2 regions of the Phenylobacterium sp. LjRoot219 genome follow, and region 2 is predicted to be linked to the other one. Evidence: riboswitches for the same ligand, from Rfam matches in the RefSeq annotation. Region 2 holds a riboswitch; the other holds the start of a gene.

Region 1 (9,896 bases), on a different contig from region 2:
GGCGGCAAGGTCGATGTCCCAGCCCTGGGCGCGGAGGAAGGCGAGGTCGCCCAGCGTCGCCTTGGTTCCAGGCAGGATGACGAGGTCGGCGTCGCCCGGCAGCGGCTGACCCGGCGGCACGAAGCCGAAGTCCACCTCCGGTTCGGCGCGCAGCGGGTCGAAGTCGTCGAAGTTGGCGATGCGCGACAGCATCGGCGCGACCACCTTGATGCGGCGCGCTCCGGCGGTCGCGCCGGCGCGCTCCAGCACCACGGCGTCCTCGGCCGGCAACCGGGCGGCCGGTGCGAGCCAGGGGACCATGCCGAGGTCGGGCCAGCCGGTCAGCTCGGTGATGATCCGGCGGCCTTCATCAAACAGTTGAGGATCTCCGCGGAACTTATTGATGATAAAACCTTGAATGGCCGAAGCATCATCTGGAGATAGCACCGTCTTCGCGCCGGCCAGGGCGGCGATTACGTGGCCGCGGTCGATGTCGCCGACCAGCACCACCGGAACGTCGGCGGCTAGGGCGAAGCCCATGTTGGCGATGTCGCCGGCGCGCAGGTTGATCTCTGCCGGACTGCCGGCGCCCTCGACGATGACTAGATCGCACTCGGCGGCGAGCCGGCGATAGCTTTCCAGTACGACGTCCAGCAGTTGACCTTTGCGGCCCTGGTAGTCCGCGGCCTGCCACGAGCCCTGCATGCGGCCGCGCACCACCACCTGGGCGCCGCGGTCGCTCTGCGGCTTGATCAGCACCGGGTTCATGTCGACCGTCAGCTCGGCGCGGCAGGCCAGCGCCTGCAGCGCCTGGGCACGGCCGATCTCGCCGCCGTCGGCGGTGACCGCGGCGTTGTTCGACATGTTCTGCGGCTTGAACGGCAGCACCTTCAGCCCGCGGTTGGCGAACAGCCGGCAGAGCCCGGCCACCAGCACCGACTTGCCGACGTCGGAGCCGCAGCCCTGCAGCATCAGAGCCGCCATGCGAACGCTCCCAGTCCAATAAGCAACCACAGCAGGACGCAGGCCCGGCGATACAGCGTCAAGCCGCGGGCGAGGTCCGTCGGTTCCGGTGCTGGACCGTCGCCGAACGTCGGCCGGTCAACGCGCAGACCGTCGTAGCTGGCCGTTCCGCCCAGGGTGCGGCCGAGCGCGCCGGCCATCGCCGCTTCCGGCCAGCCGGCGTTGGGTGAAGCGTGCTTGCTGGCGTCGCGCAGCATGGTCCGCAGGCCGCGGCCGCCGGCGAGCGCGATCAGCAGGCCGGCCAGCCGCGCCGGGGCCAGGTTGGCGAGGTCGTCGGTGCGGGCCGCGGCCCAGCCGAAGGTGCGCCAGCGCGGCTCCATGTGGCCGATCAGGCTGTCGGCGGTGTTGATCGCCTTGTAGGCGAACAGGCCGGGCAGGCCGGCGACCGCCAACCAGAAGGCCGGCGCGACGACCCCGTCGTTGAAGCTTTCCGCCAGGCTCTCGAGGCCGGCGGCGGCGACTTCGCTGGCGTCGAGATTGGCGACGTCGCGACCGACGATCATGCCTACCGCGGCGCGGGCGGCCGGAAGGTCGCCGCCGGTCAGCGCGTCGCGCACGGCGGCGACGTGCTCGAACAGGCTGCGTTGGGCGAGGCCGAGGGTGGCCAGCAGCGCGAACAGGACCAGCCCGAACGGCAGGGCGGCGCAGAGCCGCTGCAGCAGCCAGCCGGCGAGGGCGGCGACGCCAGCAACCAGAGCCACGGTCGCGACGCCGAGCGCCCTGCGCAAGGCGGGCGTCCAGTCCGGCCGGTTCCAGCGTCGTTCCAGGCCGGAGATCGCCGTCCCGAGCCAGACCACCGGATGCGGCAGCCGCCGGTGCAGCGCCGCCGGGTAGCCCAGCGCCGCCTCGGCGGCGAGCCCGCCCAGCGCGCCGAGCGCGCCCGGCCAGGCGGCCGCCAGCTCAAGCGGCATGGCGGCCGATCAGCTCCAGCACAGGGCCATGGTGGCCCGGAACCAGCTTGGCTTCGACCCCGTAGGCGCGGCGGATCACCTCCGGCGTCAACGCCGCATTCGGGGCGCCGCTGGCGATCAGGCCGCCCTCGGCGAGCACTAGCACGCTGTCGGCCAGCCGCAGCGCCAGCGGCAGGTCGTGCAGGGTCAGCACCACGCCGTAGCCGCGCTCGTGCGCGAGCTGGCGGAACAGGCCGCAGGTGTCGATCTGGTGGCCGGGATCGAGCCCGGTCAGCGGCTCGTCGGCCAGCAACCATTCCGGTTCGCCGGCCAGGGCGCGGGCGATCAGCACCCGGGCCCGTTCGCCGCCGGACAGGGTGTCGACCTTGCGGCCGGCGAAGGCGGTGACGCCGGTCGCCTGCATCGCCTGGGCGACCGCGGCGCGGTCGGCCGGCGAGCGACCGCTGCTGCGGTGCGGCGTGCGGCCCAGCGTGACCAGCGCGTCGACGTCGATCGGCCAGGCGATCTCCGGCGTCTGTGGCAGGAAGCCGATGCGCCGGGCGCGGGCGGCGGGGCCGAGCCCCAGCACGTCGATGTCGCCCAGCCGGACGCGGCCGGCGTCCGGGCGGCGCAGGCCGGCCAGGCAGGCCAGCAGCGTCGACTTGCCGGCGCCGTTGGGGCCGACGACGCAGGTGACCCGGGCGGGCTGGAAGGCGGCGTCGAGGCCCTCGAACACGGAGCGGCCACCGAGCCGGACGGCGAGGCCTGAAGCGGCGAGGATCTGGCTCATGTGATGCGCCTGCGCATGCGGATCAGGAGGGCGAGGAAGAACGGGCCGCCAAGGACAGCCATGGCGGCGCCCAGGCGGATCTCGACCGCCGCAGGCGTCAGCCGCACCAGGATGTCGGCCGCCAGCAAGAGCACTGCGCCGGCGATCGCGCTGGGGACGATCAGCGCTCCAGGCCGCGAGCCGCACCACGGCCGCATCAGGTGCGGGGTGATCAGGCCGACAAAACCGATGACCCCGGTGACCGCGACGCTGGCCCCGACGGCCAGGGCGACGCCGGCCGCCAGCCGCAGCCGCACGGCGCCGAGGTCGACGCCGAGCGCCCGAGCGCCGACCTCGCCGAGAGTCAGCGCGTCCAACGCCCGCCGGGTGCTGAGCAGCAGGACGAGGCCGAGGGCTACGAACGGCGTGGCGAGCTTGAGCTCCTCGAAGCTGCGGTCGGCGACCGCGCCCATCAGCCAGCTGACGATCTCGTCCACCGCCCAGGGCGTGGGGGCGAGGTTGACCGCCAGGGTCGTCGCCGCCGTCGCCATGGTCTGGATGACGATGCCGGCCAGGACGAAGGTGACGACGGTCGAGCTCGAGCCGGCCAGGGCCAGCAGGCAGGCCAGCCCAAGGGTCGCGCCGATCATCGCCCCGGCCGGCAGCAGCCAAGGCGAGGCCGCGGTCAGGCCGAAATAGAGCACGATCACCGCGCCCAGGCCGGCGGCCGACGAAATGCCGAGCACGCCTGGGTCGGCGAGCGGGTTGCGGGTGTAGCCCTGCAGGGCCGCGCCCGACGCCCCGAGCGCGGCGCCGACCAGCAGCGCCAGCAGGGTGCGCGGCAGGCGCAGCTCGAAGATGACGGTCCAGCGCGGGTCCTGGCCCCAGGCGGTCCAGGCGTCGAGCGGGATCCACACCCGCCCGGCGCTGAGCGACAGGGCGAACAGCAGCGTTAGGAGCAGGGCGAGGCCGGCGCTGATCAGGACGGTGGGCGGACGACGGACGATGGACTCGCTCATGCGACCAGTCTCCGGGCCTTGGCGAGCCGCTCGGCGGCCTCGACCAGGTTGGGGCCGCCGCAGAACATCAGGTGCTGCGGGAAGCTGACGATCTGAACCCGGCCTTTCAGCCGTTCGAGCGCCGGGTGACGCATCACCCGTTCGCCCCAGGTCGGCGCGCCCGGCAGGGCCTCGCCGCTCAGCAGGATGTCCGGCGGGTCGGCGACGACCACGTCGAGCGAGAGGTCCGTGGTGCGCTTGGCGCCGTAGTCGAGCGCCGCGTTGCGAAAGCCGGTTCGACGCAGCAATTCGTCCATCAGGGTGTCGGGGCCTGAGGAGAACCCGTTCCGCTGGAATACCAGGGCCCGCACCGGCCGGGCGCCGGGCGCCGGCGCGGCCGCGGTCAGCGCCGCCTCGATGCGGGCGATCTCGCGGCGACCGAGTCCGGGCTGGCCGGCCAGATCGGCGACGCGGCGCACCTGGGCGAGGCTGTCGGGGACATTGTCGGGCGTCGAGAACACCTCGACCTTCACGCCGAGCCGCTTGAGCGCATTGCGCGTCGCCAGCGACGAATGGCGGCTCGCCAGCACGAGGTCCGGCGACAGCGCGATCACCTCTTCGGCGCTCTCGTAGGTGAAGGGGAACTGGCGGGCCAGGTCGCCGATGCTGGAGTTGCCCGGTTCGCGCGAATAGTGGCTGAGCGCGGCGATCTGCCGAGGCGCGGCGACCGCCAGCAGAATGGCGTCCAGACAGGGGTTGAGTGAGACGATGCGGCGGGCGGGAGTCGCGGCGGCGCCGGCGAGGCCCAGCGCCGCGGCGCCGACCACGGCTGCGCGACGGGTGGGCTGCATCAGAGGTCTCCCGAAAGGGCTGCGGCGAGGCGGGCCCAGTCCGCGGGGCGGCCGGGAAGTCCGAAACGGAGAAGCTGCGAGTCGTCGAACGGCCGGCAGAGAATGCCGGCGCGGGCGAGCCGCAGGAAGGTCGCGCGTGCGTCCGGAGCCCGGACCAGACGGAACAGCGAAGTTCCGCCCACCGGGGTGAGCCCGGCGCGGACCAGCAGCCGGTCGAGCCGGGCGGCGTCCCGGCCCAGTCTGCGGCGCGTGCGCTCGGCCCAGGCCGTGTCCGGGTAGGCCGCCTGGCCGGCGGCCAGGGCGTCGGCGCTGAGCGGCCAGTCGCCGAGCCGGGCGCGGAGCCCGGCGGTCACCCTGTCGTCGGCGACGACGAAGCCCAGCCGCAGCCCCGCCAGGCCGTAGAACTTGCCGAACGAGCGCAGCACGATCAGCCGGCCGTCGCCGGCCCGCGCGGCGACGCTGAGCTGCGGATCGGTCTCGACGAAAGCCTCGTCGACGATGGTCCAACGGCGGCTGGCGGAGGCGACGAGCTCGTCGCTGGCCACCGTGCGGCCGTCAGGATTGTTCGGATTGACCACCACCCAGGCGTCGGCGCGCTGCGGCTGGTCGAGGATCTCCGCGCCGGCCGCGCGCCAGGCCTCGGCGTGACCACCATAGGTGTCGGCGGCGACGGCCACCCGGCGGACGCCCAGCACGTCCGGCAGCAAGCGGATCGCCGCCTCGCTGCCGGGGACCGCGGTGACCCTCTCGGCGGGTGCGTCAAAGGCCCGGGCGGCGGCGGCCTCAAGCGCTAGGAGCGCCTCGGGGTCCGGCAGCCGCGCCCGGGCCGCCTGGCTCGCCGCCGGGGCCGGGTAGGGACGGGGGTTGATCCCGGTCGACAGGTCGAGCCAGGGCTGCGGCGCGGCCGGAAAGGCCGCGCGCGCCGCCGCGAGACGGCCGCCATGCCGGCTGAACGCCTCCAGCGCGGCGGCCGCGTCCATCAGAACTTCGCCCGCACGCCGGCGTAGGCGGCGCGACCGAGCTGACCATAGTTGCGGATGGTCTCGTAGGACTGGTCGAACAGGTTCTCGACGCGGCCGTAGACCTCGACCTGCTCGTTGACCGGATAGGAGGCCCGCACATCCCACAGGACGTAGCCCTTCAGCACGTTGCGGTTGGCGGCGTCGTCGAACCGGTCACCGGCGTACTGGACCGCGACCGCGGTCTGCAACGCGTTCGGCCAGTCGTAGCTCACCTCGACATTTCCGACCCGGGCCGGACGGCGCGGCAGCCGCTTGTCGAAGTTGCGGCTCGTCTCCGCGTCGTTGCGCGCATCGACCCAGGTGTAGTTGACCGATAGCGCCAGGGCGTCGGTCAGCTGGGCGTCGGCGTCGAGCTCCACGCCCTTGGCCTTGGTGCGTGCGGTGTTGGCGTAGAAGCCGAAGCGCGGCACGCCGTTGGCGCCGACGCACAGCGGGTCGCTGGCGGCGGACAGGCAGGTGAAGAAGTCGATCTGGTTCTTGGTCTTGCGCTCGAAGTAGGCGGCGGAGACGACGATCCGGCCGTCCATCATCCGGTGCTCCACCCCGGCGTCCCAGCTGTGCGAGGATTCCGGATCCAGCGTCGGGTTCCCGTACTCGCTGCCCAGCTGATAGAGGCTCGGCGCCTTGAAGGCCTGACCCCAGCTGGCCCGCAGCACGGTCTTGCCTTCGTTGAGCCGCCAGGCGGCCGAGGCCTGACCCACGGTGTTGCCGCCGAAGTCGCTGTGGTGATCCTGCCGCACGCCGCCGCTGAGCGTCAGGTTGGAGATCACGTCGCCGCGGAGGTTCGCATAGAAGCTGTCGAGCCGGGCGCTGCTGTGCACCGGCGTCGGGTTGGGATCGAAGTCGCTGGGCGACGCGGTCCGCATCTTCGACTTCTCGGTCTCCGCCCCGAAGACCGCGGTCCACACCGGCGTGACCTCGAAGGCGCCCTGGTACTCGAACCGCTCGTTGCGGCCGGAGGCGCGGAACGTGACGTCGGTCACCGCCTGATCCGGGTCGTAGTTCTTACGGATGGTGCTGGTGTAGGCGTAGCCCGCCCGGTTGGTGAACCTTCCGTCCAGCAGGCTGAGGCGTGCGCCGGCGTAGCCGACCAGGTCCTGGGTCGTGCCCAACGCGCGGGTGTCGCCGAAGACGAAGTTCGGCGGCACGAGGCCGTCCATCTCGTTGCGGCCACGCGAGTAGATGGTGCGCAGGTCCAGCGAGAGCTGATCGGTGACGGCGACGTCCGCCTTGGCGCTGGCGCCAATGTTGCGGTAGCCGTCCAGTTCGCGGCCGCCCTTGGCCTCGTCGAAGGTCGAGATGCCGCTGGTGGTCAGGTAGCCCGCCGTCGCGCGCCAGCTGACCCGCTCCGACTTGCCGCCGAGCGCGGCGCGGCCGTAGGCCCAGTCGTTGGAGCCGCCTTCCGCGAGGAGACTCGTTTCGAACGGTTCTGTCGGCACGGCGGTCAGCAGGTTGATGACCCCGCCGATCGCCTGGCTGCCCCACAGCACCGACTGCGGGCCGCGCAGGATCTCGACGCGGGCGATGTCGCCGACCAGCATGTGGCCGAAGTTGAACCCGGCGTCCGTGGTCGAAGGATCGTTCAGCTTGACCCCGTCGATCAGCACGACCGTCTGCCCGGGCTCAGCGCCGCGGATGTAGACGTTGGTCGTCCCGCCGACGCCGCCGTTGCGCGAGAAGCTGACGCCCGGCGTGGTGGCCAGGATCTCGGTCAGCAGCGGCGTCTGCTTTTCCTGCAGCGTTTCGGCGGTGATGACGGTGACCTGCTGACCGACGCGGTCGGCGCGTTCGGCCGTGCGGCCGGCGACGACGACCAGTTCGTCGACCGCCGGAACCTCGGCGGCGGCCTCGGCGTGGACAGCGGCGGGCGCCGCTGCGGCGATGACGCAGAATGCAGTGGAAACAAACAGCTTAGAGTTCAAAGCAAGCCCCTCAGACGAAGGGCCGACGCACGCAGGCTGGGCGCGCCGCAACGCGCCAGTCCCGCGCACGCGCGGCCGGATCAACGTCGCCGAACCGGGGTTTCATCCCGTTCGCCAAGGCCATCCCCGACCTCGCCGAATGACGACCGCTGCGGGCAGGTCTCCTGACTCACGGCTCAATCGCTCGATCCCGCCTTCCCAGGCCTTGCCAGGCCCAGTGGCGCGTGGGATCGCGCTCGCCGCTCACAGTTGCGGGGACAGCCTGGGTCTTTCACCCAGTTCCCTTTTGATCCCTTGCGGGAACCCGTTGCGTGGGCGGCGCTATAGTCGTGCTCTTGGCGCACGTCAAACAAGGGGGCGGATCCCATGGCACTTCGACTGATCATCGGCGGCGCCCGCTCCGGAAAGAGCGCGCACGCCCAGGCGCTGGCCGAGGCCGAGGCCGCGCGCCGCGGCGGCGCGCCGGTGATGATCGCCACCGCCGAGGCGCTCGACGCGGAGATGGCCGAGCGCATCGCCCGTCATCGCGCGGAACGCGGCCCAGCCTGGCGCACGCGCGAGACGCCGCTCGAGGCGGCCGACGCGCTGCGGAGCCTCGCGGCCACCGACTGCGCGGTCGTCGACTGCCTGACGCTGTGGCTGAACAACCTGATGTTCGCCGAGCGCGATCTGGAGGCCGCGACCGAGGCGCTGCTCTGCGCCGCGGCGGAGAGTGCCGGCGAGGTCATCCTGGTGACCAATGAGGTCGGCATGAGCATCGTCCCGGAGAACGCGCTGGCCCGCCGGTTCCGCGACGAGGCCGGGCGGATGAACCGGCGGGCGGCTGAACGCGCCGACGAGGTGGTGGTGATGTTCGCCGGAATCCCGCTGCGGCTGAAGTAATCTCATCAGCAGGTCATCCCCGCGAAAGCGGGGACCCAGGTTTTTTGCGTTCTAGGGCAGCGGTCGAACAAGAACGCCTGGATCCCCGCTTTCGCGGGGAAGAGCGGAGGAGGGGGGAGCTTGGCTTACTCGGCCCCTCTCCCCGCGGCGTAGACCACGTGCCGGCGCAGCGGGTAGTCGGGGGCCAGCAGCGGATGGTCGAAGCCGCGGTCGGGCTGCTTGATCATGCCGATGCGCCGCATCACCGCCTGGGAGCGCAGGTTGCCGGTGGCGGTGATGGCGAGGATCTCGTCGTCCGGCAGATGGGCGAACCCCCAGTCCAGCGCCGCACGGGCGCCTTCCGCCGCCAGCCCCTGGCCCCAGACCGCCGGGGCGAGCCGCCAGCCGGCTTCGATGGCCGGCGCAGGCGGCAGATCGGCGGGCATCCGCCGGATGCCGATCATGCCGACCAGCCGGGCTTCGGCCTTCAGTTCGGCGGCCCAGAACCCGAAGCCGTGCTCGGCGATGTGGGCGTTGATGCGATCGACCAGGGCGTCGCTCGCCGCCCGGTCGATCGGGCCGCCCAGCCAGTCGCTGACCCGCGCGTCGCCGTTGAAGGCGGCGAAGGCGTCGCGGTCGTCTTCGCGGAACGGCCGCAGGACCAGCCGGGCGGTTTCGATCATTGCGCGGGCGTCGGCGCGGCGTGCGCTTCCGGGCCCAGCGCGCGACTGCCCCACAGGGCGTAGAACAGGATGTAGAGCTCGCAGATCACGGTCAGGAAGAAGGACGCCTGCAGGCCGTACTGATCGGCCAGCCAGCCCTGGACGATCACCAGCGCGCCGCCGGCGATGGCCATGATCAGCAGCCCCGAGCCCTCTTCGGTGAGCGGCCCCAGGCCGCGGATGCCGAGCGTGAAGATGGTCGGGAACATGATCGAGTGGAACAGGCCGACCGAGATCAGCGCCCACATGGCGGTCGAGCCGGTGGCGGTGGCCGCGACCAGCATGACGGCCGCGGCGCCGATGGCGGCGGCGGCGAGCACCTTCTCCGCCGGGATGCGGCGCATGACGAAGCTGCCGACGAAGCGGCCGACCATCATCCCGCCCCACAGCAGGAACAGGTAGCGCGAGGCCTGTTCGTGGGTGAGGTTGCCGATCTCCGGGGCGGAGACGAAGTTGATGAACAGGTTGCTGACCCCGATCTCGGCGATCAGGTAGATGAAGATCGCCGGGATCCCCAGCACCAGGTTCCGGTGGCGCCAGAGCGACATGTGCTTGCGCTCCTCGGCCGCCGCCCGCCGGGCGCCGGCGCTGAGGGTCGGCAGCTTGAAGCGGGCGATGACGACCGCCAGCACCACCAGCACGATGGCGACGATCAGATAGGGCAGTTGCACCGACTGCGCGTCGGCGAGGCGCTGCTCCATTGTGAGGGTGGCGCCCTGGGTGGTGCCCGAGACGCTGCGGCCGAGGATCAGGTAGCCGCCGAAGAGGGGCGCGAACATTGTGCCCATCGAGTTGAACGCCTGGACCAGGTTCAACCGCGCCGGGGCCGATTCCGGCGGGCCGATCACCGCCACGTAAG
Region 2 (9,896 bases):
CGAACGCCCAGCGAACGCGCATGTCGCGCGCCAGGCCTCGGCCGCGATCGGGCGACTGTGCAAAGGCGGTGATCGTCGGGCTCATCGGGAGGCTCCCGGCGATGACTGCATGCCGTCCAGCGCGACGTGGCCCATGGCGATGATCTTCCGCATTGGCTCTCTCCAGGCTCTTCTTACCCCGAGGACGAACGAGCGGCCGACCGCACGACAGCCGGTCCGGATTTTTTCCAGCGTTGAGCACGGAGGCGGCAGCTACGCGGGCGACCCGCAAAAGCGACGGTCGCGACTTGCCAACCGGCAAACCCGGCAGCAGAGTTCCTTCTCAAAGGCCCTTCGCCGGCGAGGCGTGGGGCCTTTTCTCTTCGGAGGGCGGACAAAAACCATGTCCGGCAACAGGACATCACATATCCGGCTGACCTCGCACCCGCGAACGGGGGCGGGAGTTCGCTTCCCGGTGCGGTGGGATGCTCCGACTGCACAAACACGCGGCCCGGTCATCGTGTCCGCTAACGCCGGCGCCGACCGTAACGCCATCGGCGCGCATGGCGGCGCCTATTCGATCTATCGCGCGCTCGCGATCTCCGCAGGGGCGCTCGACCCCGCCGTACGGCCGGAGCTCGCCGACACCTATCCGGTCGTGGCGATCGGGCCGCATCCTCAATGGAGCACGCCGGGGCGCATCGTCTCGCTCGATCCGTGGGGCGCCCGGGTGGCGAGCGACTTCGCCGAGGCGATGGCCGAGGGCGTCGATATCCGGCCTACCATCGCCGTCACCAAGGCGCGCATCGACCTGCCGGAGATCCGCGCCGGCCTGGCGGCAGGACGCCTCACGGTGGACGGCCAGGTGGTTCACGCGGCGGGCGACGTGGCGGTGACCAAGGTCGCGATCGACCCGGTCTGGCATCTCCCAGGGGTGGCGAGCCGCTTCGACGTCGACGAGCAGCAGCTGCGCCGCACCCTCTTCGAACAGACCGGCGGCATGTATCCGGAACTGGTGACCCGGCCGGACCTTTCGGTGTTCCTGCCGCCGATCGGCGGGATCACGGTCTACATCTTCGGCGATCCGAGCCGGCTCGGCGACCCGCGCTTCCCCCTTGCCTGCCGCGTGCACGACGAATGCAACGGCTCCGACGTGTTCGGCTCGGACATCTGCACCTGCCGCCCCTATCTCACCCACGGGATCGAGGAGTGCGTCCGACAGGCCCAGACCGGCGGGGCTGGCCTCATCGTCTACAATCGCAAGGAAGGCCGCGCGCTCGGCGAGGTCACCAAGTTCCTGGTCTACAACGCCCGCAAGCGGCAGCCGGGCGGGGATCAGGCGGCGACCTATTTCGCGCGGACCGAATGCGTCGCCGGCGTGCAGGACGCGCGCTTCCAGCAGCTGATGCCTGACGTGATTCACTGGCTGGGCGTGCGACGCATCGATCGCTTCGTCTCCATGTCGAACATGAAGTACGAGGCGCTGGTCGAAGGCGGGATCGAGATCGGCGAGCGCGTGCCGATTCCTCCCGAACTGGTGCCGCCTGACGCTGCGGTCGAGATCGAGGCGAAGAAGGCGGCGGGCTATTTCACCCCGGAACCGGCGCCGAGCCCGGCCGACCTGCAGCGTACCGTGGGACGTGACCTGACGGAGTTCTGATCGCCCGCATGAGCGCCAAGGCCGCCCTTCCGCTGCTGAGCTCGGTCGCCGTGCGGGAGCGTGCGCACGAACTGCTCGACATAGCGGTCGACGGCGGACTGGCTGAATGGCGCGTGGACCTGGAGCGCCTCGAGGCGGCGGCGGACCTCACCGCCGAGGTGGTCCGCAGCAACTATCCGGATCTGCGCGTCCCGCTGCATGCCCGCTGGCGTCACTTCGTGAACGGCGGGCGCGACCTCTGGGCGGAGCGCGCCGCTCACGAGGCCTGGCCCGGCACGGCGGAACGGGCGCGGGCGGAGTTCGATCTGGCGATCGTCTCCGTCCTGCTGGACGCGGGGGCCGGGGCGGCGTGGCGCTACCGCGACCGCGAAACCGGCGCCGACCTCGGCCGCTCCGAGGGATTGGCGGTCGCCTCGCTGCGCATGTTCGAAGCCGGCGACTTCTCCACCGACCCGGCCCAGCCACTGCAGGCCGACGGGCTGCGCCGGCTGAGCGCCGAGCGCCTGGCGCTCGGCTTCCAGGCCGCGCCCGACAATCCACTGCTCGGCCTCGAGGGGCGCGCGGCGCTGCTTCGCCGCCTGGGCAAGGTGGTGGGCCGGCCCGGCGTGCTGTTCGACGAGATGGCGGCCCGTGCAGAGGCCGGCCGGCTTCCCGCGGCGACCATCCTCGAAACCCTGCTCGCGCGGCTGGGCCCGATCTGGCCCGGACGGATCGAGATCGACGGAGTCCCGCTCGGCGACTGTTGGCGGCATGCCGCGATCCGCCGCGCTGACGCGACCGACGGCCTCCTGCCGCTGCACAAGCTTTCGCAGTGGTGCGCCTATTCGCTGATCGAGCCGTTGCAAGCGGCCGGCGTCGAGGTCGTCGACATCGACGGCCTCACCGGCCTGGCGGAATACCGCAACGGCGGACTGTTCGTGGACATGGGCGTCCTGGTCCTGGCCGACCCGGGTGACGCGGATCGCATGCACGCGGTGGACAGCCCGCTGGTGGTGAGCTGGCGAGCCATGACCGTGGCCCTGCTCGACCGGCTGGCGCCGCTGGTACGGGCGCGCCTCGGCGTCGAGGCGTCCGACTTTCCCCTGGCCTGCATGCTGGAAGGCGGCTCCTGGGCGGCCGGGCGGCGGATCGCGCGGGAGCGACGGCGCGACGGCGGCCCGCCCCTTGCGGTGATCAGCGACGGCACCGTCTTTTAGCCAGGAGGTCTCATGCAGGACGTCACGGTCGTGGATCACCCGCTCGTCAGGCACAAGCTCAGCCTGATGCGGCGGAAGCAGACCTCCACCAAGAGCTTCCGCCAGATGCTGAAGGAGATCGGCGGCCTGATCTGCTACGAGGTCACCCGCGACCTGCCGCTGGCGGACGTCGAAGTCGAGACGCCGCTGGCGACCATCCAGGCGCCGGTTCTGGCCGGCAAAAAGTTGGTGTTTGCGCCCGTCCTGCGCTCCGGCATGGGCATGCTGGAAGGCATGCTGGAGCTGGTCCCCGCCGCCCGCGTCGCCCACGTCGGCCTCTATCGCGATCCGGCGACGCTCGCCTGCGTGGAATATTACTTCAAGGCCCCGACGGACCTGGCCGAGCGGCTGGTGGTGGTGATCGACCCGATGCTGGCGACCGGCAACACCGCCATCGCCGCCGCCGACCGGCTGAAGGAAGCCGGCGCCAAACAGATCCGGATGGCCTGCCTGGTCGCCGCGCCCGAGGGGCTATCGAACTTCCACGGGCATCACCCGGACGTGCGGGTCTGGGTGGCGGCGATTGACCAGCGGTTGAACGAGCATGGCTACATCCTCCCTGGCCTGGGGGACGCCGGCGACCGCATGTACGGCACGAAGTAGTGCCCCTGGCGTTCTCCGGACCGGAGATCGCGCCAGACGCAAAACCCCGGACACCCGCCGACAAGTCCTTCGGAAGCGGACTTATGAAATGTCAGCGCTGTAGATACCGGTCGTCTGAGACGCTTGGAGCAGCTAAGGCTCACATCTCAGATTTCACAAGGAAGCCCGTATGACCGAAGAAGAGAACAACGTGATCGGGATGGCGACTGACATCGTGTCCGCCTACGTCGCCAACAACAGCGTCTCGGCCAATGACCTGCCGAACCTCATCAGACAGGTTCACGACGCCCTGAAGGGTGTGAGCACGGGTGTTTCCGAAGCTCCCGCCGCGCCCCAGGCGCCGGCGGTGTCGGTGCGGAAGTCGATCAGCCCTGACTTCCTGATCTGCCTCGAGGACGGTCGGAAGTTCAAATCCCTGAAGCGTCACCTTCGGACCAAGTACGACATGAGCCCCGAGGATTACCGGGCGAAGTGGGGCCTGCCGAAAGACTACCCGATGGTCGCCCCCAACTACGCCGCCTCGCGGTCGGCGCTGGCGAAGAGCATGGGCCTTGGCCAAGGCGGCAGAGCGCCCGCAAAGGCAGTGGCGGCGGCGAAAGCCCCCACGGTTCGCAAGCCCCGCGCGAAGTAGCCTGATCATCAAGCCGCCCCGCCCGCGATGGCGGGGCGGCTTCCCGCGGTCTCCAAGCGGTCGCGGCGCGCCGCCGCCGTACTGAACCGGGCCTGCGCGCCGTTGCAGCGAGTTGCTGGCTAGAAGCGATAGGTCATGCCGAGGCGAACGGTGCGCGGCTCGACGACGCGGCTCATCCGCCCTTCGACAGGCTCCGGATCGAAGGCCGTAATGTAGGATTCGTAGAAGTAGGCGATGTCCTTGTCGCGGCTGTTGAACACGTTCAAGAGCTCGCCGTAGACCTCGAAATCCGCGAATTTCCTCGCGCCGCGCATGTTGACGACGGTGCTGCCCTGGTCGCGGACGGAGTTGTCCTCGACCAACGGCGACGGACCCAGGTGGCGCAGGCGGATGGCGCCCTCCCACGTGTCTGAGACCGCCGAGACGCCGAGTGACGCGGAGTTCTCGAAGGCGTTGGGAATGTGGTCGCCGTTGTCGTAGCGCGCGTGGCTGCGGGTGTAGGCGCCGTCGATGGCCAGCCAGGACAGCGGTCGCCAGAAGCCGACGAGCTCGTAGCCGTGGCGCTTGCTCGCCCCCGTCGGTTCAACGGCGTTGGAGTCGCCGACGAAGCGCAGCTCGCTGCCGATGTTCAGCCACCAGTAGGCCGTCGTGAGCGTGAACCTGCCGGCCTGGAACCTGGCGCCGAGTTCCTTGCCGGTCCCTCTCACGAGGATCGGCACCGCCGGCGTCTGAAAGGCGCCGCGGACGTCGTTCGAGTGGAAGCCCCGGCCCCAGTCGGCGTAGAGCTCGATGCTGTCGTTGACGGCGTAGGCGACGTCGAGCTTCGGCGACAGGATGCTGTCATGCGCCCTGCCCGTACCGAGCCCGGCGGCCGCCGCGTCGATGGCGCCGACGTCGGCGTGGTAGTAGTCGCCGCGCAGGCCGCCGGTCACACGCAGGCCCTCGATGGGCCGCCAGGTGAGTTCGCCGAACGCCGCGGCCGACAGCTCCTTGACTGCATAGAGCCCCAAGGAGGCGACGACGGCCCGATCCGCGGTCTGATAGAGGCCCACCTTGTCGATGTCGTCGTACCGGTTCTCGGTCCCCGCCCGGAAGGCGAACTGCGGCGAGAGATCCCAGGTCTTTTCGGCCTTGAGCCCGAAGATCCAGCGCCGGTCGAACTGGTGGATCTGCGCGCTCGAACCGTCGGCGTTGGCGTAGGTCGGGTTCGAGAACATGTTCCAGTCGTAGGACTGGGCGTAGACGTTGCCCTTCCAGCCCTCGCCGCTCAGCCGCGCATTGGCGATGAAGCGGGTCGTCTCGCCCGTCGCGGTCGGATCCGGCGAGCAGAACACGTCGGCGCAGACCGGCGAGCCGATGATCCGCTCGGGGATCTGCTCGGTCGGCCGCCAGGTCCCGCGGTAGGCTTGGCCGCTAAGCTCGAGCAGGCCGGCCGGGGTGTCGCGCTCGTACTTGGCGAAGGCCGCGCAGTGGCGCAGGCGCTCCGCCTCCTGCCACGGCCCATCATAGATCTTGCCCTCCCCGACGAGCGTGAGGCTGCCGCCGGCGACATCGGCCAGCGTCCCGCCCGCGGCCAGGCGCGCATAGGCGTAGGAGCCTGCCTCGACCGCCACCCAGGGTCGGGCGAAGGAGTCGACCGTGGTCATGTACGCGGCGCCGGCCAAGGCGAAGTCGCCGCCATCGGCCCGGTAGGGGCCTTTGCGGAAGTCCTCGCGGACGATGACCTCGGGGATCAGACCATTGAGATCCAGATAGCCCTGCCCGTGGCCGTGCGTGCGGAGGTTCATCTGCACGTCGTCGATGTAGGTGGTGAAATCGGTCCCGTGGTCGAGGTTGAAGCCACGCAGGAAGTATTGGTTGGCCTTGCCTGAACCCGAGTGCTGGGCGGCGATCAGCCCAGGCACCGCCTCCAGCAGTTCCGCCGTCCGGAGCAGCGGGCGCACCAGCAGATCAGAGCCGGCGATGGTCCCTTCGCTGGCGGCGTGGGCGACGCCGATCTTCGACTCCCCGCGCCCGAACACGACGACTTCGGCGACCGCGGCGTCGGCGCTCGCCGTGGCTACCGCCCCGTCTTTAGTAGCGGCCGAGGCGGGCGAGGCTGCGAACCCGAGCGGGACGAGACAGATTGCGGCCAGCATGGACCGCTTGGTGAGGTGGGGCATGAAAAGCCCTCCGCGAAGCGCCGATGCGACACAGGCAAGAGCTTCCGTGGCGAGACCCCGCGCACGGTCGACGGCCGGGCGGGCGGACGCCCCCGCGCCGGCCCGGACCGCACGATACGGCTCTCACCGCTCGTTCGTCGCTCAGACGGAGTTCCGTGCCTGACCACCCCCTGGGTCGGGCAAGAGCGACCCGCGCTAGCCGGTCTCCTGGCTCACGGGTCATCGCGTGACATGCGCCTTCCCAGGATCGAGATCCCAGTGGCTGCAGCCCGGAAAAACCGGACCACGTGCATGCCGCACTCGCCACTTACAGTTGCAGGGACAGCCTCGGATTCGGCGCCGCCAGTGGCGGCATCCTCACCGTGTTCCCGTTCAGCCCTCTCGGGCGCCAGCGCGAAATCTTCTCGATCCCTTTGAGGGCACCGAGACGGCCCCGCCTACGGGAAGCTCTACTGTAAGGCAATAGGCCTGGGCGTTCCGGCCGCCCGCAGCACGCGTTCGGCCAAGGCGCCGAAGGCGACGCCCAGGACGATCCACAGCACCGCCTGGGTGCCAAGGGCGGCGAGGCGGAAGTTCCACAGGACGATCGCCGGAAATCCCGCCGGCACCTCGTTGATCGCCGGCATCAGCCGCATCAGGCCGGCGGCGAACAGCAGATAGGCGCCGCCGCCCGCCAGCAGGCCGTTGAAAGCCCCGCGCCGTCGCCCGATCCAACCGCCCAGTTGGGTCGCCATCGCCAGCCCGGCGAGCGAAAGGGCGATCATCAGGAAGTAGGCGCCGGTGCGGAACGCGACCGTCTCATGCAGGCCGACGCCCGGCGGCGTCGGCGGATACTTCAGCACCGGCGTGAGGCTGACGGCGACGAAGGCCGCCAGCGCCAACAGCAAGGCGAAGGCCCGCGGGCCGATCTTGGCGAGGCGGCCGTAGGTCAGGGCGAAGACGATGGCGAAGATCCCGCCGACGGCGGCGCCGTAGAGCGCCAGCGCGGTCAGCAGGCCGAAGCTCTTCTGCACCGTCCGGCTGACCAGCTCAGCCTCTTGGCCCGCACCCATGCTCATGGCGTGAGCGTGGGCCCCGGCCTCCTCAAAACTGATGGCGAGATCCACCTGCGGCTCGCCGAAGGCGCGAGCGAACAGAACGGCCAGGATGGCGGCCAGGAGCCCGGCCAGCATCCCGCGAACCAGAAGGTCGCGTGTCATGGAAGACGCCCTGCCTCAGTGGCAGGGGAAGCCCAGCAGGTGGCGGCCGTCGTGGACGAACTCGTGGATGTACATGCCGTCGAACAGCGCCAGCGCGCCCTGCTCGGTGCTGACGAAATAGAGGAAGATCATCGCCAGCAGCATGCCGAAGACCGCCCAGGGCGCGATGTCGCCCAGCGGGATCGCCTGGGTCTCGCCGGCCGGAATGAAAACGTCGTCGGGGAAGAGGGCCGTAGCCGTCATAAGCGCTCCTTCCGGGATTTCGCGTCCCGTCGTGAAAAACCGATCCGAGGAAGGTCTGACTCTCGACACCGCCGGGGCGGCGTCGATTACAGTGGCGCGACCGTGCCGGGCTCTCACCGGCTTCTTCCTCGATCTGCAGCTTCGCACTAAGCCCGATACAGCTGGGCCGTCAACGACAACGGAGGCCGGCCTGGCCACGACCCTGATCCTCTTGTGCCATGCGGCGACGGCTGCGATGCGGCTCGGCGCGTTTCCGGCGCGGGACGACGACCTCGACGCGGGCGGCCTCAAGGGCCCGACGGTCGCGCCGCCGAGAGCCGCGGCCTGGCTGACGAGCCCGGCCCGCGCCGCCCGGCGAACCGCCGCGGTCCTGGCCGTCGAGGCCCAGGTCGACGAGGCGTTGCGCGACATCGACCACGCAGCCTGGGCCGGCCGCAGCTTCGCCGAGATCCAGGCGAGCGACCCCGCGGGCCTTACCGCCTGGATCCGCGACCCTGCCGCCGGGACTCCGGGCGGCGAGCGTCTCGACGACGTGCGCCAGCGACTCGCGCCCTGGCTGGCGGCCCGCGCGCAGGGCTCTTCGCCCCTCGTCGCCATCACCCATCCGATGGTGATCCGCGCGGCGATCGCCACGGCGCTCGACCTGCCGGCGCCCGCCACCTTGCGGATCGACATTGCGCCGCTCTCGGCGGTGACCTTGTCGTTCAACGGCGTCTGGCGGCTGCAGGCGATCCGCCCCGACAAGCGCGACCCGGGCTGAGCGCGCCGCCGTCAGGCGATTGGCCTGCCGGCAAGCGGATGTTCCGAGCTTCGGCCAAGGGTGGGAACGGACACTGGCGCTGCGGCGCCTTGCCGATCCACTGATCGAGGCCGCAGGCCTCGATCACCTGGGGCTGCATTTTGGCAAGCGCCCGGAAAAGTTGTAGTCAAGCTGACGGTTAGCGGATCCCGATTCTTCTGGTGAAACGGCTTCGGGTCAGTGAAAGCTCAGCATGACTAGCATTGTCTCGGTCACCTCAGGCGCCGCCAACGGCAGTTACAGGGCCGGCGACACGGTGGCATTGAGCGTTCAGTTCAGCACTGCCGTAGACGTCGACACCACGGGCGGCACACCGACACTGTCGCTGGACAGCGGCGGGACCGCCACCTACGCCTCCGGAAGCGGCGGCTCGACCCTGACCTTCTCCTACACGGTGGGGGCCGGCCAAACGAGCGCCGACCTGGATTACGCCTCGACCTTGGCCCTGAGCCTGAACGGGGCCGCGATCACCCAAAGCGGAACCGCGACCAGCGCCGTCCTCACCCTGCCGTCGCCGGGTACGGCCGGCTCGCTGGGCGCCAACACGAACATTGTCATCGACACCACGGCGCCTTCAAACACCCCCGCCTCAGCGGCCTTTTCGGCAGATACCGGGACCTCCGCCACCGACTTCATCACCGCCAACGCGCTGCAGACCATCAGCGGCAGCCTGGCAAGTCCTCTGGCGGCGGGGGAAGCGGTTGAGGTCTCGACCGACAATGGCGCAACCTGGCTGACGGTCGTCGCCGCAGGGAGCGCCTGGGCCTCCCCCGTCCCCATCACCCTCACCAGCAGCGACACGCTGCAAGTGCGGGTTGTCGATGCGGCCGGCAATGCGGGCGACCCCTTCGCCCAGGCCTACGTGCTCGACACCACGGCGCCCACGAACACCTCCGCCTCAGCGGCCTTCTCAGCCGATACCGGGGCCTCCGCCTCCGACTTCATCACAACGACCGCCGCGCAGACCATCAGCGGCAGCCTGGCAAGCAATCTGGCGGCGGGGGACGCGGTTGAGGTCTCGACCGACAACGGCGCGTCCTGGCACACGGCCACCGCCACGTCGGGTGACGTCACCTGGTCGTACAACGCCACCCTCACAGGCAGCGATACCCTGAAAGTGCGGGTCGTCGATGCGGCTGGCAACATGGGTGCGGCCTCCGCCCAGGCCTACGTGCTCGACACCACGGCGCCGACAACCACCGTCGCCTCAGTTGCCTTTTCCGCAGACACCGGGGCCTCCGCCTCCGACTTCATCACGAGGACCGCCGCGCAGACCATCAGCGGCACCCTGTCCGCTTCTCTAACGGCGGGCGAAGGGGTCCAGGTCTCGACCGACAACGGCGGGACCTGGCACACGGTAGCCACCGCGCCGGGTGACACCAGCT

The links. A riboswitch is a leader RNA that binds a small molecule or an ion and turns the genes downstream of it on or off. The one in region 2 is predicted to bind cobalamin.
Region 1: linked by a shared signal. The riboswitch ahead of ACSQ14_RS09075 (TonB-dependent receptor plug domain-containing protein) and the one ahead of ACSQ14_RS18235 (TonB-dependent receptor) in region 2 are both predicted to bind cobalamin.

What each region holds. Positions count from the first base shown of each region.
Region 1 covers NZ_CAXUQI020000001.1:1,836,583-1,846,478, forward strand. The annotation lists gene ACSQ14_RS09045 (cobyric acid synthase) at 1-963, opposite strand, end outside; gene cbiB (adenosylcobinamide-phosphate synthase CbiB) at 951-1,913, opposite strand; gene ACSQ14_RS09055 (ABC transporter ATP-binding protein) at 1,903-2,682, opposite strand; gene ACSQ14_RS09060 (FecCD family ABC transporter permease) at 2,679-3,680, opposite strand; gene ACSQ14_RS09065 (ABC transporter substrate-binding protein) at 3,677-4,510, opposite strand; gene cobD (threonine-phosphate decarboxylase CobD) at 4,510-5,490, opposite strand; gene ACSQ14_RS09075 (TonB-dependent receptor plug domain-containing protein) at 5,490-7,454, opposite strand; cobalamin riboswitch at 7,592-7,777, opposite strand; gene cobU (bifunctional adenosylcobinamide kinase/adenosylcobinamide-phosphate guanylyltransferase) at 7,821-8,336, shown strand; gene ACSQ14_RS09085 (GNAT family N-acetyltransferase) at 8,462-8,998, opposite strand; gene ACSQ14_RS09090 (sugar MFS transporter) at 8,995-9,896, opposite strand, start outside.
Region 2 covers NZ_CAXUQI020000002.1:25,360-35,255, forward strand. The annotation lists gene ACSQ14_RS18210 (glutathione S-transferase family protein) at 1-85, opposite strand, end outside; gene ACSQ14_RS18215 (GTP cyclohydrolase II) at 383-1,639, shown strand; gene ACSQ14_RS18220 (DUF1688 family protein) at 1,648-2,835, shown strand; gene upp (uracil phosphoribosyltransferase) at 2,848-3,477, shown strand; gene ACSQ14_RS18230 (MucR family transcriptional regulator) at 3,647-4,108, shown strand; gene ACSQ14_RS18235 (TonB-dependent receptor) at 4,228-6,270, opposite strand; cobalamin riboswitch at 6,451-6,678, opposite strand; gene ACSQ14_RS18240 (CbtA family protein) at 6,720-7,469, opposite strand; gene ACSQ14_RS18245 (CbtB domain-containing protein) at 7,485-7,712, opposite strand; gene ACSQ14_RS18250 (histidine phosphatase family protein) at 7,948-8,472, shown strand; gene ACSQ14_RS18255 (beta strand repeat-containing protein) at 8,705-9,896, shown strand, end outside.